Regions from separate parts of the Streptomyces sp. NPDC107546 genome, predicted to be linked through region 1. Evidence: riboswitches for the same ligand, from Rfam matches in the RefSeq annotation. Region 1 holds a riboswitch; each other region holds the start of a gene.
The links. Region 1 has a riboswitch for S-adenosylmethionine ahead of thrC (threonine synthase). Riboswitches for the same ligand answer to the same signal wherever they lie in the genome.

Region 1 (3,996 bases):
CGCGCCACCCGTGCGGCGTACGGCCTCGCGGTCGCCGTCGTTCAGGGCCGCGCACACCCAGACCGCGTCCGCGTCCGGGCCGATCGCCGACAGACCGGACACCAGACCGCCTCCGCCCCGTTTGGCGGTGAGCTGCCCGGAGTCGTCCAGCGCGTACGAGACGGGGCCGCGGTTGGAGGCGACGAGGATGCGGGCGCCGTGCGCATGCTGCGTGGAAGCCATGCCACGAAACCTAGCCCGCGCCGAAAACGCTCAAACGTACGGTTCGGCCGTATGCGGAACCGTGTCCGTCACGTCCGGACGTTCGGACGTCCGGCTGCGTACGGTTCAGGCCACCTTTCGTTCCATGTACTCCGCGATCTCCGCCATCGGCGGCCTCTCCTCCGTGTCCACCCGGTACGTCCGGGGCTCGAAGCCGTCCGCCCCCCGTTCGAACTGCGTGAGGGCCGGGCGGACCAGATGGCCGCGGGCCAGGCGGAGCTGGGCCGTGCGGTAGATCGCGGCGGCCATGCGGCCGAGCGCCTGCCCGTCCTGGTGGCGGTGCTTGCGCACCCCGACGTCGACCTGGGCCAGCGCGTCCAGGCCCACCAGGTGCAGCGCGTCCACCAGCATGCCGAGCTCGACGCCGTACCCGACCGGGAAGGGAAGCCGTTCCAGCAGGGATCGGCGGGCCGCGTACTCGCCGCCGAGCGGCTGGACGAACCCGGCGAGCTGCGGCCAGTGCATGTTGAGCAGCGGGCGCGCCACCAGTTCCGTGACGCGGCCGCCCTGGCCCGCTGCGCCGCCCAGCGGCCGGTCGTACATCGCCTTCACCAGGTCCACGTCCGGGTCGGTGAGCAGCGGGCCCACGATCCCGGTCACGAAGTCCGACGAGAACTCCTTCAGGTCCGCGTCGACGAAGCAGACGATGTCGCCGCCGGTGACGAGCAGGGAGCGCCAGAGCACCTCGCCCTTGCCGGGCACGGCCGGTATGCGTGGCAGGATCGTGTCGCGGTGCACCACCCTCGCGCCGGCCGCGGCGGCGACCTGGGACGTGCGGTCGGTGGAGCCGGAGTCGACGACGACGATCTCGTCGACCAGCGGGACCTGCCGCACGAGGTCGTGGCGGATGGCGGAGACGATCTCGCCGACCGTCTCCTCCTCGTTGAGCGCGGGCAGCACGACGCTGACCGAGGAGCCCGAGGCTCGCTTCGCGGCCATGATCTGGTGGAGCGGGCGGTCGGTGACGGACCAGGAGCGGGTGCTCAGCCAGCGCTCGACTTCTTCCAGCACAGTCTGCGGCTCCTCACGTTCGTACGGGTGGGGGGTGAGTCGGGGACGGTCGAATGGTCTCTCTTGTGATCCATCTCGCGGTTCGGACGACTATCTCAACTCTCCCGGCCGTCGGTTACAGTCTTGAACAACGCCGGTGACCATCGCATGTCGGGGTCACCCCGGCCCGTCGCCGGCGACACAACCACATACAGCTCATCCAGAGGGGCAGAGGGACACGGCCCGGTGAAGCCCCGGCAACCCTCCAGTCGGCTCTCGTCTTCGCAGGCGGGGCTCCCGGCTAGGGAAGGTGCCAATTCCGTCTCACGGCGAGATGCGTCGTGAGGAAGATGAGGAGAAAGGGCCTCGCCTGACATGGCTGTGCAGACAGTTGCAAGCACCACCGACTCCGTGAACCTCGGCCCCGCCGCGGCTCTGTCCTGCCGCGAGTGCGGCCACCGGGTGCCGCTCGGCCCGGTCTTCGCCTGCGAGGAGTGTTTCGGCCCGCTCGAGGTCGCCTACGACTTCTCCGGCTACGACACCGAGGAACTGCGGAAGCGCATCGAGGCGGGCCCCGCGAACATCTGGCGCTATGCGCCGCTGCTGCCGGTCCCGGCGGACGTCGCCGACAAGCCGAACCTCAACCCGGGCTGGACCAAGCTCGTCAAGGCCGACAACCTCGCTCGGGAACTCGGCGTGACCGGCGGTTTGTATGTGAAGGACGACTCCGGTAACCCGACGCACTCCTTCAAGGACCGCGTGGTCGCCCAGGCGCTGGAGGCGGCGCGCGTCTTCGGCTTCACCACCCTGTCCTGCTCCTCCACCGGCAACCTCGCGGGCGCGGTCGGCGCCGCGGCGGCCCGTGCCGGCTTCCGCTCCTGCGTGTTCATCCCGCACGACCTGGAGCAGGGCAAGGTCGTCATGGCCGCGATCTACGGCGGCGAGCTCGTCGGCATCGAGGGCAACTACGACGACGTGAACCGCTTCTGCTCGGAGCTGATCGGCGACCCGGCGGGCGAGGGCTGGGGCTTCGTCAACGTCAACCTGCGGCCGTACTACGCGGAGGGCTCCAAGACCCTGGCGTACGAGATCGCGGAGCAGCTCGGCTGGGAGCTGCCGGAGCAGATCGTGGTGCCGATCGCCTCCGGCTCGCAGCTGACGAAGATCGACAAGGGTCTGCAGGAGCTGATCAAGCTCGGGCTCGTCGAGGACAAGCCGTACAAGATCTTCGGTGCGCAGGCCGAGGGCTGCTCGCCGGTGTCGGTCGCGTACAAGGCGGGCCACGACGTGGTGCGGCCGCAGAAGCCGAACACCATCGCCAAGTCGCTGGCGATCGGCAACCCGGCCGACGGCCCGTACGTCCTGGACATCGCCCGCCGCACGGGCGGCGCCGTGGAGGACGTGACGGACGAGCAGATCGTGGACGCCATCAAGCTGCTGGCGCGCACCGAGGGCATCTTCGCCGAGACGGCGGGCGGCGTGACCGTCGGTGTCACGCGCAAGCTGATCGAGAACGGCGTCCTCGACCCGGCGAAGACGACGGTCGTCCTCAACACCGGGGACGGTCTGAAGACGCTGGACGCGGTGGCCGACACGGGGCTGACCGCGACGATCCGTCCTACCCTCGAGTCCTTCCGCGAGGCCGGTCTCGTCTGATCTCCTCCCGCCACAACCCAGCAGCCGTACCCCGACCGGAGGTCATCCCCCGATGAGCGTCAACGTCCGCATCCCCACCATCCTGCGCACCTACACGGGCGGCCGGGCCGAGGTCACCGCCGAGGGCGCGACCCTCGCCGAGGTCATCGCCGACCTGGAGAAGAACCACACCGGCATCGCCGCCCGCGTCCTGGACGACCAGGGCAAGCTGCGCCGCTTCGTCAACGTCTACGTGAACGACGACGACGTCCGCTTCGAGCAGGGCCTTCAGACCGCCACCCCGGACGGCGCGGGCGTCTCCATCATCCCCGCGGTCGCGGGCGGCTGACGGTCGTTCGGACGCGCGATCCTTACCCTCGGTAACGCAGGTAACCGAGAGTTCATCGAATTGCCCTCTCCGTGAGAGAAACGGAGGGGGCAATTCTGCATGGTTGAGCGCGGTAGAGTTGGGGAACGCGCTCCCGGACTCCCCTTCCGGACCCGCGATCACCTGCCGCGCGCTCGACAAGAAGCAGCCAAAGTGTGCAGGGCTTTTGCGCCATTCATTCCCTTCGCCCGGCCCGACTTGCCCTGAATTCGGGCGAGTTCTCCGTACATTCCCGACCGGTCGGGCCCCGAATTCTCGTCCGATTGACCTGTTGCAGACGGCAGTTGGACAGATACATTCAGCCGCGGTCGACGCGTTCCGGCGCACGCCCCCAACCGTTGGGGGGTGAGGTCTGACCCGGATCCGCGAAGTGTGGATCTGTGCAAGGGCCAGTAATAGGGGAGTTAGGCATGGCTCAGGGCACCGTCAAGTGGTTCAACGCGGAGAAGGGGTACGGCTTCATCGCGGTCGACGGTGGTGCGGACGTCTTCGTCCACTACAGCGCGATCCAGATGGACGGCTACCGCACCCTTGAAGAGGGCCAGCGGGTCGAGTTCGAGATCTCACAGGGTCAGAAGGGCCCGCAGGCGGACATGGTCCGCGTGACCGCCTGATACAACGCGCCGACGACTGAACCGTTCGACGTGTCGAGGGGCTCGTATCCCGTCCGGGGTACGGGCCCCTCGGTCTGTTCGCACCCTGCTCGGACACTGGTCCGGGGC
Region 2 (3,996 bases), on a different contig from region 1:
TGTTTCGCGGTGAAGTTCCACCCCGCCCTGCGCCATGTCGCCGCCGCGCGCGGTCAGCTGGGTATCCGGACCGTCTTCAACGCCCTCGGCCCGCTGACCAACCCGGCGAAGGTGAAGGCCCAGGCGGTCGGCGTCGCAGACCCGCGACTGGCGCCGATGATCGCGGGGGTGCTCGCCGAGCGCGGCAACTCCTCCCTGGTGTTCCGCGGCGACGACGGCCTCGACGAGCTGACGACGACTGCCACCTCCCACGTCTGGATCGTCCGCGACGGCAAGGTCACCGAGGAGACCTTCGACCCGCGGGACGCCGGTATCGAACTGGTCCCGGTTCAGGCCCTGCGCGGCGGCGACCCGTCCCACAACGCCGAGGTCGCCCGCCGCCTTCTCGACGGGGAGACGGGCCCGGTACGGGACGCCGTCCTGCTGAACTCTGCAGCGGCGCTGGTGGCGCTGGAGCCGGGTGACGGCCCGCTGGCGGACCAGATCCGCACCGGCATGGCCAAGGCCGCCGAGTCGATCGACTCGGGCGCGGCCAAGCGTGCCCTGGAGCGGTGGGTGGCCGCCAGTAACGCCTGACTCCGGGCACGCCCCGCGGAAAAGGCCAGGTCAGGCTGGCTGGAGTACAGTGAGACAAAGGCAGCTCTCCCGCGGGCCGCAAGGAGGCTGGGCATGATCCATTCAGCCGATATCCGCGAGTGGCGCAACCGGGACGTGATCGACGCCAAGGGCCGCAAGATCGGGTCCCTTGAGGCGGTGTACGTCGACACCACCACCGACACGCCCGCCATGGCCACCGTCCGCACCGGGCTGGTGACCCGGCAGAGGCTCGTCTTCGTCCCCATCGACGAGGCGACCGTGGGACCCGGATACGTCCAGGTGGCCCACTCCAAGGGGCAGGTACGCAAAGCGCCGTCCATCGGCGTGGACGACGTGCTGCCGGTCGAGCGGGAAGAAGAGATCTTCAAACACTACGACAGGTCCTACGAGCCCGGTGCCGACCGCGGACGCCGTCTCGCGCGCCGCTGACCCCGGGCCGAGGGAAGTGGTCACCATGATGGCGTTCTTCCTGTTCCTGATCCTCGCGGCGGTCGCCCTGGGCATCATCGGCGTGGTCGTGAAGGGGCTGTTCTACCTCTTGATCATCGGCATAGTGGTCTTCCTGGCCAGCCTCCTTCTGTTCGGTATGCGCTGGGGGCGGCACTCGAAGCACCACCTGATTCGGTGACGCACCGGGACGGGTCCGCCCGTCCCGGTATACGGACAGAAGTTGCGAGCAGCTGATCACCTGTCGTAGTTTCCACATCAGGTCATGAGCGACAGCCATTCGGCCCCGGCCGGCTGTCCGGCAACCCTCCGTCCGTGGCGGGGTGCCCCGGGTGAGGACCAGGTCGCAGGCAGCGAGGTCTGCGGCAAGCGCGGACCCCTCGTGCCTTCCAGGGGTCCTGGTCGTTCGAGGGAGCCTTCCGTGAGCAAGCGAATGCGTTAGGGCCGCAGAGCCCCGCCTCCGCGCTCCTTTTTCCTTTCACCTTCTCCGTGCCGTGGACACCGCTGCGCCCGTGCGCGCCTCCGGCACCGGTGAGTCTCGCCTGCCCTACGGGAGTACACCCATGTCCGTCTCCACCCTTGCCGTCGACCAGTCCGTCTGTGCCCCGCTGCCCGTTCTGGGGCGCGATGTCACCGTCCCGCTCGTCACCGGCGGCGACGTCACCTACGCCGCCCTCGACTACGCGGCCAGCGCCCCCGCGCTGCAGCGCGTCTGGGACGACGTGGCGGCGTACGCCCCGTACTACGGCAGCGTCCACCGCGGCGCCGGCTACCTCTCCCAGCTGTCCACCGACCTGTTCGAGAACGCCCGCCGCACGGTCGCCGAGTTCCTCGACTGCCGCGACACCGACCAGGTGGTCTTCACCCGCTCCACCACCGACTCGCTCAACCTCCTCGCCGCCGCCCTCCCGGCCGACTGCCAGGTCTTCGTCTTCGAGACCGAGCACCACGCCTCCCTGCTGCCGTGGCGGGACGCCCGGGTCACCTACCTCGACGCCCCGAGCAGCCCCCGGCAGGCCGTCGAGACCCTGGAGCGCGCCCTCGCCGACCGCGACCCCTACGGCCCGGCCCTGGTCTGCGTCACCGGTGCCTCCAACGTCACCGGTGAGCTGTGGCCGGTACAGGAGCTGGCGGCGGCCGCCCATGCGCACGGCGCCCGTATCGTCCTGGACGCCGCCCAGCTCGCCCCGCACCACCCGGTGTCCGTCAAGGACCTCGACGTGGACTGGGTCGCCTTCTCGGGCCACAAGCTCTACGCCCCCTTCGGCTCCGGCGTCCTGGCCGGCCGCGCCGACTGGCTGCGCCAGGCCGAGCCGTACCTCGCGGGCGGCGGCGCCAGCCGCAAGGTCACGCGCCGGACGGACGGAGGAGTGGACGTGGAGTGGCACGACACGGCGGCCCGTCACGAGGCCGGCTCCCCGAACGTGATCGGCGCCTACGCCATCGCCTCCGCCTGCAAGGCCCTCACCGAGGCCGGCTTCGACACCCTGGTCGCCCGCGAGCAGCACCTGATCCGCAGGGTCACGGAGGCCCTCGCCGACGTCCCCGAGGTCAGGATCCTCTCCCTCTTCGGCGACGACGCCCCCCGCGTCGGCGTGATCTCCTTCGTCGTCGAGGGCTGGAACAGCTCCCACTTCGCCGCCGCGCTCTCCGCCGAGTACGGCATCGGCGTCCGCGACGGCCTGTTCTGCGCCCACCCGCTGGTCCGCACCCTGCTCGGCAGCGACCCCCAGACCCAGGGCGAGTGCGGCGCCCCCGAGGCGGCGCCCGGGGAGAAGTCCCTCAACGCGATCCGGGTGAGCTTCGGCGCCGGCACCCCCGACGAGCATGTGGAGCGCTTCGTCAACGCGGTGACGGAACTGGTGAGCGACGGCGCGCGGTGGCAGTACCGCACGGAGAACGGCCGCTGCGTCCCGGCGGTCTGAACCGGTAGGGCCGGTGAGGCGGCGTTCAGCGGATCGGGCGGATCAGGCGTCCAGCCCGATCGCGAACGCCGCCTCCAGGTCGTGCTGGGAGTAGGTACGGAACGCCACGTGGGTGTCCGTCGCCTCGACCCCCGGGATCTTGCTGATCCGCCCGGGGATGACGTCCGCCAGCTCCTCGTGCTCCTTCACCCGCACCATGGCGATCAGGTCGTACGTCCCCGTCACGGAGAAGACCTCGCTGACGGAATCCAGCGAGGCGATCCGCTCCGCGATCTCGGGGATCCGGTCCACGCTGGTCTTGATGAGCACGATCGCGGTGATCACGGCTGCTGTTCTCCCTCGGGGGCCTGGGCTGGTGGTTTCACCCTACTCGTAGGCACGTAGCGCACCCACGCATAGAGGAACCCCAGCGAGAACCCCACCAGGTGGGCCAGGTAGGCCACCCCGGGCCCCTGCGCGGCCCGGCCCGCCGCCATCCACTGCAGGGACGCCCAGAACGGCAGGACCACCCAGGCCGGGAACCTCAGCGGCAGGAAGAACAGGAACGGGAAGAGACTGGTCACCCGCGCGTCGGGGAAGAGGAACAGGAACGCACCCAGGACCGCGGAGATCGCCCCGGACGCTCCGACCAGCGTCTGCGCCGACGCGGCGTTGGCCGCCGCGTACCCCAGCAGCGCCAGGCAGCCGCAGCCCAGGTAGAACAGGGCGAACTCCACATGCCCCATCCGCTCCTCGGCCATGGCCCCGAAGACATAGAGGAAGAGCATGTTGCCCAGCAGATGCACCCAGCTGCCGTGCACGAACAGCGCGGTCGCGGGCGTGAGCGCCGCTCGCGGGGCCCCGCTGAACAGCTCCACCGGCACCACGCCCCAGCGTGCGAAGTAGGCCCGCTGCGCGGCGAGCAGCGCGTCCCCCGTCCCGTAGGCCGGATTCAGCCCCGCGGCCGGTCCGACGACGAAGAGCACGCAGCACAGGACGATCAGCCCGTACGTCACCGGCGCCGACTGTCCGCGCAGCGCTCCCACGG
Region 3 (3,996 bases), on a different contig from region 1:
TGCTCGTCGCCGCGATGGGGCCGCAGGCTCTGCGGGCCAGCGGCGAGCTTGCCGACGGAATCCTGCCCTATCTGGCAGGACCGCGCGCCCTGGCGGACCACATCGTGCCCGCCCTGAACGCCGCGGCCGAGGCCGCAGGCCGCCCCGCGCCCAGGATCGTGGCCCTGGTGCCCGGCGTGGTCACGGACGATGTCGACGCGGTGCGGGCCAAGGCCACCGAGAACCTCGCCTTCTACGAACAGATCCCATCCTACGCGCGAGTCATCGAACTCTCCGGCGGCCGGCGGGCCGCCGACCTGGCCGTGATCGGCGACGAGAAGACGGTCGAGGCCGAGGTACGCCGTTACCGCGACGCCGGCGCCACCGAGGTCGTGTTCTCGGGCACCGAGATCGCGGGAGAAGCCGATCGCCGACGCACCTGGCGACTCCTCGGCGAACTGGCCGGCTGAGTACACCCGTCCGCTCGACAACCCCCTGTATCCCCTGCCCGAAGGCCCCCGGCACAAAGGAGATCCCCCATGACCACCGAGGCCGCCACCACGGACCTCCACGCCTTCACCGAGACCTGGCTGGAGTGGTACCGAGCTCAGGAGGCCCGGCTCGCCGCCCCGCACGGGTTCCTGGCGATCACCGGCCTGCACTGGCTCGACGACCGACCCCAGCGCTTCCCGGACGCGCCCGGTGCGTGGCGCACCGGCCCTGAAGGCGTCGTCGTAGACCTCGACGACGCCGAGGAATTGGTCGTCGACGGGGCGCCGGTGCGCGGCGAGCACCGCTTCGGCGTGCTTCCCGAGCGCGGCGGCGTCGACGCCCTCTGGGGAGACGCCGTCATCGAGATCGCCAGGCGCGGCGGCCAGGACATCGTGCGCCCCCGGCACCCGGACGCGCCGCTGCGCACGGCTTTCACCGGAACGCCCGCCTACGCCCCCGACCCGCGCTGGGCCGTGACGGGCCGCTACATCCCCTTCGACACTCCGCGGCCGACCACCGTGGGCGCCGCGGTCGAGGGCCTTGAGCATGTCTACGACGCCCCGGGCAGAGTCGAGTTCGAACTCGACGGGCGCCCGCTGTCGCTGACCGCGTTCCCCGGCCACGGTGCGGGACGGCTGATGGTGCTGTTCACCGACGAGACCTCCGGGGTCACCACCTACGCCGCCAACCGGGCCCTGGCCCTCGATCCGCCCGCCGCCGACGGTACGGTCGTCCTGGACTTCAACCGTGCCACCAACCTGCCGTGCGCCTACACGGACCTGGCCACCTGCCCGCTGCCCCCAGCCGAGAACCGGCTGCCGGTGGCGATCGAGGCCGGCCAGAAGATTCCCCGCGAGCGCGGCGGCTCCTGAGCTGGACGCACTCTCGCCCCGACTCCCCATACAAGGCGTCCTTTTGCGCCGTTGGCGTACGACAAGACCGCTCCGTACGATCACGAACGGCATTGAGTGTCAGCGTCAAGCCCTGGCTCGCTGACCGGCAACCCTCCCGCGCGGTGGGGGTGCGCCAGGTGAAAGCCCGCCGGGATCACCGATGATGTCCGCAAGCGCGTGGCCCCGTGACCGGGGCCGGATATGTGGAGGACCGATATGCGGCACGGTGGTGACCTCAGCGCCCGCTTCGCCGGCGCCACCGTGTTCTCCCGTCTCTCGCGCCGGCGTCACATCGACCTCAAGCGCTTGACCAGCTGTCTCTGTCAAGCCTGACGGGCCTTCCCGCCGCTGGTCGCAGTACGGCACCTGTCGTCGCCGCACCCGCCTGCGCCTGATCTCCGTCTGTCTTTGATCCCCCCTTGACGAGCGCAATCCCGGCGGCCAGTACGAGATCCCCGCCAGCTGCTTCCTTGGTCGGGAAGTAGTGGTCGAGCTGCGATCTGCCGGCGATCTGCTGATGCCCGCGGCGCGGCGGAGCTGCTCGTTGTTCGTCGCATGGACTCCCTTTGTGTGGATGAGTTCCGCAGCGTGCTCCACGATGGGGGCGTCGCAGGTGATGGTCGCGGAGTGGGTGTCCAAGCTCACCGCGGACAAGCTCCAGAAGCTGGCCGACCTCGGGCTGGAGTGGGCGGCTGCCTGAAGCGGTGCGGTCAGACCGACCGTCGGTGGCGGGCGAGGGCGGCGTGGAGTTCGCTGTGCAGCAGGTCGGGCAGGGCGGCGCCCGTCACCGGCGGCGCCAGCCAGGACCGGCAGATCGTCAGCGTCCGACCGACGGCCCGCGAGGCCGCGTCCGACCGGCGAAACGGGGTCACATCCTGCCAGGACGTGACCCCGTTTCTGCTGTACGAGCCGCACACGGCGGTCAGGCCCAGGGGCTGACCGGTGTGAAGGAACTGTCGGCGCGGAAGGTGGCGTTGTCCTGGTAGGTGTCGAGGCGCAGCTCGTAGTTGTAGTGGCGGATGTAGCGGCCGGGGTAGTTGTACGATTCCAGGCTGACCGAGCCGGTGGTCGAACCGGGCCGGGCGCAGTAGGTGGCGTCCTTGTTGAAGAGTGCCGTGCCGTTGCTCGCGTCGGCGCGGATCCGGAAGTCCTTGTGGCGCAGGTAGCGGCCGGAGGGGTCACGGAAGGAGTAGCAGCTTCCGTCGGCCAGGCCGGGGACGACGGTGAAGGTGGCGCTCTGCTTGACCGCCGTGGTGCTGGAGGACGTCACCGGGTCGAGGTAGCCCAGGCTGTCCGAGCGCACGACGGCGTAACGGCCGGGGAAGTTGACGGACCGGAGCGAGCGGGTGGTGTTCGTGGGCAGGGCGGTACCGCCCGAGACGGGGTCGACGCTGCTCAGGGTGGGGACGACCTTCTTGATCAGGCCGTCGGTGTCGAACTCCATCTTGTCGACGGTGGTTTCGCGGTGGGTGCCGTCACCGCCGGGGATGGCGAAGCGGTGGTAGGCGATGTACCAGTCGTCGGTGCCCGGCACCTGCACCACGGAGTGGTGACCGGTGCCCTTGATACCGAGCGAAAGGTCCTTCTCCAGGATCACGCCCCGCTTGGTCCAGGGTCCGGTGGGCGAAGAGCCGGTGGCGTAGGCGACCCGGTAGTTCTCGTCGCGCGTGTCGTTCTCCGACCACATGAGGTAGTAGGTGCCCTTGCGCTTGATGACGAAGGAGCCTTCGTTGTAGCCGCTGGGAGTGATCTCGGTGACCTTCGAGGCGTCGAACGAGACCATGTCGTCGTTCAGCGGGACCACGTAGGCGTGACCGTTTCCGAAGTAGAGGTAGGACTGGCCGTCGTCGTCGGTGAAGACGTCCGGGTCGATCATCTGGCCGGCGTAGGCTCCGCGGGCGATCAGCGGCTTGCCCAGGGGGTCCTTGAAGGGACCGGTGGGCGAGTCGGAGACCGCGACACCGATGCTGGTGTCGGCGGAGTAGTAAAGGTAGTACTTCCCGTTCTTCGCGGTCGCCGTCGGGGCCCAGGCCCGGCTGTCGGCCCAGCCGATGTCGGGACCGAGGTCGAGAATGACGCCGTGGTCCGTCCAGTGGACCAGGTCCTTGGACGAGTACGCCTTGAACTGCGTACCGCTCCAGCCCGCGAAACCGTCCGTGGTCGGGTAGATGTAGTACGTGTCGCCGAAGCGGACGATGTTCGGGTCGGCGGTGAGCCCCGGCAGGACCGGGCTCCTCATGATCTGCGCGGAGACCGTCCAGGTCCGCTTCGTCCCGTCGGAGCCGGTCACCTGGTACGTCACGGGGTTGGTGAAGTCGCGCGGTGTGCCGGAGGCCGGGCTGATCGACGAGCCCTGGGGAGAGGGTGAACTGCGGGGCGATCGCGGTGAGGCCGGTGCCCTCCTTCATCGGCAGGGTGATCCTGCTGTTGGCGTCGTCGATGAGGGCGGCGATCTTCCGTGAGGGGTCGGTGACCGTGGCGATGCCCGTGGTGTTCCCGCTGACCGTGAGGACCTCGGCGGGCGTCAGCGCGCGGTTGTAGACGCGGAAGTCGCGCATCTTGCCCTTGAAGAGCTTGTCATTGGTGAAGAGGGACTTGCCGATGTAGTCGGCCGTGGTGGTACCGGACCCGA
Region 4 (3,996 bases), on a different contig from region 1:
GGTGATGAGGGTGGCGTGGGGGGAGGTCTGGGGGTGCGGAGGGTCAGAGGACCTTGCTGAGGAAGTCCCTGGTCCGCTCGTGCCGGGGGTTGTCGAGGATCTCGGAGGGCGGGCCCTGCTCGACGATCTTGCCGCCGTCGATGAAGACGACCCGGTCGGCGATCTCGCGGGCGAAGCCGATCTCGTGGGTGACGATGATGAGGGTGGTGCCGCTGGTCGCCAGGTCCTTGATGACGGCGAGGACCTCACCGACGAGCTCGGGGTCGAGGGCGGAGGTGGGCTCGTCGAAGAGGATGACTCCGGGGCGCAGGGCGAGGGCTCGGGCGATGGCGACGCGCTGCTGCTGGCCGCCGGAGAGCTGGCGCGGGTAGGCGGCGGTCTTGTCGGCGAGGCCGACCCGGTCGAGGAGTTCGCGGGCGAGTTTCTGGGCCTCGGGCTTGCCGAGCTTCCCGGTGGCGACGGGCGCGGCAGCGACGTTGTCCAGCACGGTCAGGTGCGGGAACAGGTTGAAGTTCTGGAAGACGAAGCCGATCCGGCTGCGCTGGGTGAGGATGGCCCGCTCGCTCAGCTCTTTGAGGCGGTCGCCGTGCCGCTTCACACCGATCGGCTCGCCGTTGACGCTGACGTAGCCGATCTCGGGCTTCTCCAGGTGGTTGATGACCCGCAGCAGCGTGGACTTGCCGGAACCGGACGGGCCGAGGATCACGGTGATCTCGCCGGGCCGGACCGTCAGGTCGACGCCGTTCAGCACCCGGTGGGTGCCGTACCACTTGTGCACGTCGTGGACCACGACGGTGGCGGCCTCGACGTCCGCCAGGGCCTCGATGGTGTCGGCGGTCATACGGCGGCCTCCCGGCGGATACGGGCCCGCAGGTCGGTGAGCCCGGTGCGGAGCTTCTGCAGCGGCGTCGGCGGCAGGCTGCGGGTGGCACCGCGGGCGTAGTACCGCTCGACGTAGAACTGGACGACGGAGACGACGCTGGTCAGGATCAGGTACCAGACGGTGACGACCAGCAGCAGCGGCACGATGTCGCCGGGGTAGGTGGAACCCATGGTCTGCGCGGAGCCGAACAGGTCGAGCAGGGAGACGTAGAAGACCAGCGAGGTGCCCTTGATCAGGCCGATGAGCTGGTTGACGTAGTTCGGGATGATCGAGCGCAGCGCCTGCGGGAAGACGATCCTGCGGAACTGGTAGCCCTTCGGCAGGCCCAGCGCCGCGGCCGCCTCGTGCTGGCCCTGGTCGACGGAGAGGATCCCGCCGCGGACCACCTCGGCCGCGTAGGCCGCCTCGTTGAGGCTGAGGCCGACGACCGCGACGACCATGTCGGTGGCGAGTCTCGACTCGTCGAAGGAGAAGAAGGCCGGGCCGAAGGGGATGCCGACGCTCAACGTCTTGTACAGGGCGCTGAAGTTGTAGAGGAAGATCAGCACCACGATGAGCGGGATCGAGCGCAGCGCCCAGACGTAGGTCCAGCTGATCGCGCGCAGCACCGGGCTTTTCGAGAGCCGGCCCAGTGCGAGCACGATGCCGCCGACAAGACCTAGCACCGCACTGTAGGCGGTGACTTCGAGGGTGATCACGAGGCCGTCGAGGATGGTGGGGCGCAGGAACCAGTAACTCCAGCGGTCCCACTGGTAGAAGGAGTTGGTGACCAGTCCGTGCACGAACTGGGCGACCAGGACCAGTACGACCGCGGTGGCGATCCAGCGTCCGGGGCGCCGCAGCGGCAGAACTCGCTGTGCGCTGAGGGGCTTTGACGGTTCGTCGGCGGTCGGCGCCTCGGCGAGGATGACGGTGGCTCCAGGGGGTTCACTCATGGTGGGCTCCGGCTGGGTGGGAACATCCCGGAAGCACGGCGGCATGCGGCGGCGCACACGACGGCGAGGTACCGGGCGGGGAGGGCAACGGCACACCGCGGGCGCGGTGTTCGTCAGGAAGTGCGGGGACTGCGGGGAGGTGTCAGCCCCGACAGCGGGCACGGCCCGGTGCGGTACACAGTGCGCTGTTCACGCGGAGCAGATCGACGGCACGGTCGGCGACGAGCAGGTTCGCATACGGCCGTACGCAGCCCTGCGGGCGGCGCGTCGCCGTCCTGGGAGCTGCGTGCATGGCGTCACCGTCACTCTTCCGGCCCTGGGGGCCTCGCGCTTACCGAAACTTCATCGGTCGGGTCGTCACCTGGGGCACCCCACCGCGGCGCGAGGGTTGCCGGTCAGCAAGCCAGGGCTTGACGCTGACACTCATGACCGTTCTGAGCCGTAATTAAGACAACGGCCCGAACATATGTCAACGGCGGTCCACCAGATGGAACGGCCAGAGGGCGGCGTAGGCCGTCCAGTCCAGGATACGGATGGCCGCTCCGGAGTCCTCCAGGCCCCGGCAGTGGGCGCTGTGGCGGCGTTCGATGCCGTCGAGGTCGAGGTGGCCGCCGAGGGCCGGGTGAACGGCCAGGCGGCAGCCGTGGGCCCACAGCGTGGGATGGTCGGCGACGCGCTGGACGGCTGCGGCATCCAGGTGATCGCGGTGCACGGTGTCGAGCTGGACCAGGGCGACCCACAACTCGACATCGGCGGCGGAGCGCAGGGCACAGGTTTCCCATAGCAACCGTCGGGAGGCGACGGTCTCCTGTGATGGAACTCGCACCGATGTCCTCGGCCGGGTCGGGGCGCCCGAGGACATCGCGTGGTGCGCGGTGTATCCGGCGTCGGACGAGTCGGCGTGGGTGACGTGCCGACGAGCAGCGTGCTCACTGCTGAAGGCTCACACAAAAGGGCCCCGCCGGCTCTCGCCCGCGAGGACCCTTCGCACCGTCGTGACCACAGGATTTGAACCTGCGACCTTTGCCCACTTTTGCGGATCGTCAGAGTGGCGTGCGACAAGTCAACCTTCGAGGTCGGTGTCCAGCGTCCTCGGCCGAGTGAGGAGTCTGGGTGTTGAACCTGCGCCGGCTCAGGCCGGTCAGTCCGGATACTCCGGTCCGACCGCGGTGCGGGCACCGAGCGTCCTTCCCCTGCCCCAGCCGAGTTCACGCCGGTATCCGCCGAGCAGACCGGATTCCTCGAGCTGTGTCACATCACGGAAGCGCGAGCCCGGAGCGACCGCGGTCACCAGCGGGGCGACGAACAGCGCGTCGGTCGGGCAGTACGCCTCGCACTGGAAGCAGGTCTGGCAGCTGTCCTGTCGCGCGATCACCGGAACGCCGTCGGCGCCGCGGTCGAAGACGCGCGTCGGGCACACCTCGATGCACCGGTCGCAGGCGATGCAGCGGTCCGGCTCGACGATCTCGATCATGCGGCTCGGCCTCCGATCGTGACCAGTGCCCGCGACGCCGGCTCGGGAGTGCTCCAGACCTCGTCGAGCCCACCGGTGAGCAGCCGATAGTGCTGGGCCGGATCCTGCGTCGGCTTGTCGGCCCGCTTGCGCATACCGCGCGATTCGGTGCGCTGCAGTGCCGCGTGGTACATCCAGCGGCCGTGAGCCACCATCGCGGCCGCTTCCCTGGCCCGGAAGAGCTCCTCACCGCTCGCCCCCAGCCCTTCGCGGATCGCGGACCACGTCCCGTGCAGCGACCGCAGAGCCGGCTCGAGACGGTCCGCGTGCCGCAGGTAGTTGCGGTCGTACGGCAGGACCTCACGCTGTACGGCGGCGACGACCTCACGATGGCCGACGTTCACGGCACCGGTCGGGCGAAGGCCGGCCGTCCCCACGGACCGCAGTCGGCTGCCCGGTCGGCCCCGCCGGTTGGCGAACACGGCGGCGCCCCGGCCCGCCCAGCTGCCCGAGGACGCCGCCCACGCGGCGTTGTGGCTGCCGCCTCCGGTGAAGCCGCCGCAGATCAGCTCGCGGGTCGCGGTGTCGCCGGCCGCGTACAGACCGGGGACGTCGGTCGAGCAGTCGTGGTCGGCGATGCGCACACCACCCGTCCCGCGTACCGTGCCTTCGGCCAGCAGAGTGATCTCGAACAGGTCGGTGAAGGGGTCGATGCCCAGCCGGTC

Region 2: another riboswitch for S-adenosylmethionine. It lies ahead of ACZ7L1_RS03070 (aminotransferase class V-fold PLP-dependent enzyme); the one in region 1 lies ahead of thrC (threonine synthase).
Region 3: another riboswitch for S-adenosylmethionine. It lies ahead of ACZ7L1_RS31985 (putative leader peptide); the one in region 1 lies ahead of thrC (threonine synthase).
Region 4: another riboswitch for S-adenosylmethionine. It lies ahead of ACZ7L1_RS32065 (amino acid ABC transporter permease); the one in region 1 lies ahead of thrC (threonine synthase).

Annotation. Positions count from the first base shown of each region.
Region 1 covers NZ_JBVKBA010000018.1:125,347-129,342, forward strand. The annotation lists gene ACZ7L1_RS25355 (alpha,alpha-trehalose-phosphate synthase (UDP-forming)) at 1-222, opposite strand, end outside; gene ACZ7L1_RS25360 (glucosyl-3-phosphoglycerate synthase) at 328-1,272, opposite strand; SAM riboswitch class I at 1,465-1,608, shown strand; gene thrC (threonine synthase) at 1,627-2,907, shown strand; gene ACZ7L1_RS25370 (MoaD/ThiS family protein) at 2,960-3,235, shown strand; gene ACZ7L1_RS25375 (cold-shock protein) at 3,685-3,888, shown strand.
Region 2 covers NZ_JBVKBA010000002.1:113,860-117,855, forward strand. The annotation lists gene trpD (anthranilate phosphoribosyltransferase) at 1-576, shown strand, start outside; gene ACZ7L1_RS03060 (PRC-barrel domain-containing protein) at 670-1,026, shown strand; gene ACZ7L1_RS03065 (hypothetical protein) at 1,052-1,225, shown strand; SAM riboswitch class IV at 1,306-1,422, shown strand; gene ACZ7L1_RS03070 (aminotransferase class V-fold PLP-dependent enzyme) at 1,608-2,969, shown strand; gene ACZ7L1_RS03075 (Lrp/AsnC family transcriptional regulator) at 3,012-3,293, opposite strand; gene ACZ7L1_RS03080 (rhomboid family intramembrane serine protease) at 3,290-3,996, opposite strand, start outside.
Region 3 covers NZ_JBVKBA010000032.1:34,482-38,477, reverse strand. The annotation lists gene ACZ7L1_RS31995 (LLM class F420-dependent oxidoreductase) at 1-449, shown strand, start outside; gene ACZ7L1_RS31990 (DUF1684 domain-containing protein) at 519-1,343, shown strand; SAM riboswitch class IV at 1,432-1,546, shown strand; gene ACZ7L1_RS31985 (putative leader peptide) at 1,566-1,697, shown strand; gene ACZ7L1_RS31980 (hypothetical protein) at 1,939-2,064, shown strand; gene ACZ7L1_RS31975 (hypothetical protein) at 2,075-2,236, opposite strand; gene ACZ7L1_RS31970 (AbfB domain-containing protein) at 2,287-2,667, opposite strand; partial or broken gene ACZ7L1_RS31965 (family 43 glycosylhydrolase) at 2,740-3,996, opposite strand, start outside.
Region 4 covers NZ_JBVKBA010000032.1:52,646-56,641, reverse strand. The annotation lists gene ACZ7L1_RS32070 (amino acid ABC transporter ATP-binding protein) at 44-841, opposite strand; gene ACZ7L1_RS32065 (amino acid ABC transporter permease) at 838-1,818, opposite strand; SAM riboswitch class IV at 2,141-2,249, opposite strand; partial or broken gene ACZ7L1_RS32060 (glutathione S-transferase family protein) at 2,288-2,578, opposite strand; gene ACZ7L1_RS32055 (4Fe-4S binding protein) at 2,960-3,292, opposite strand; gene ACZ7L1_RS32050 (FAD-dependent oxidoreductase) at 3,289-3,996, opposite strand, start outside.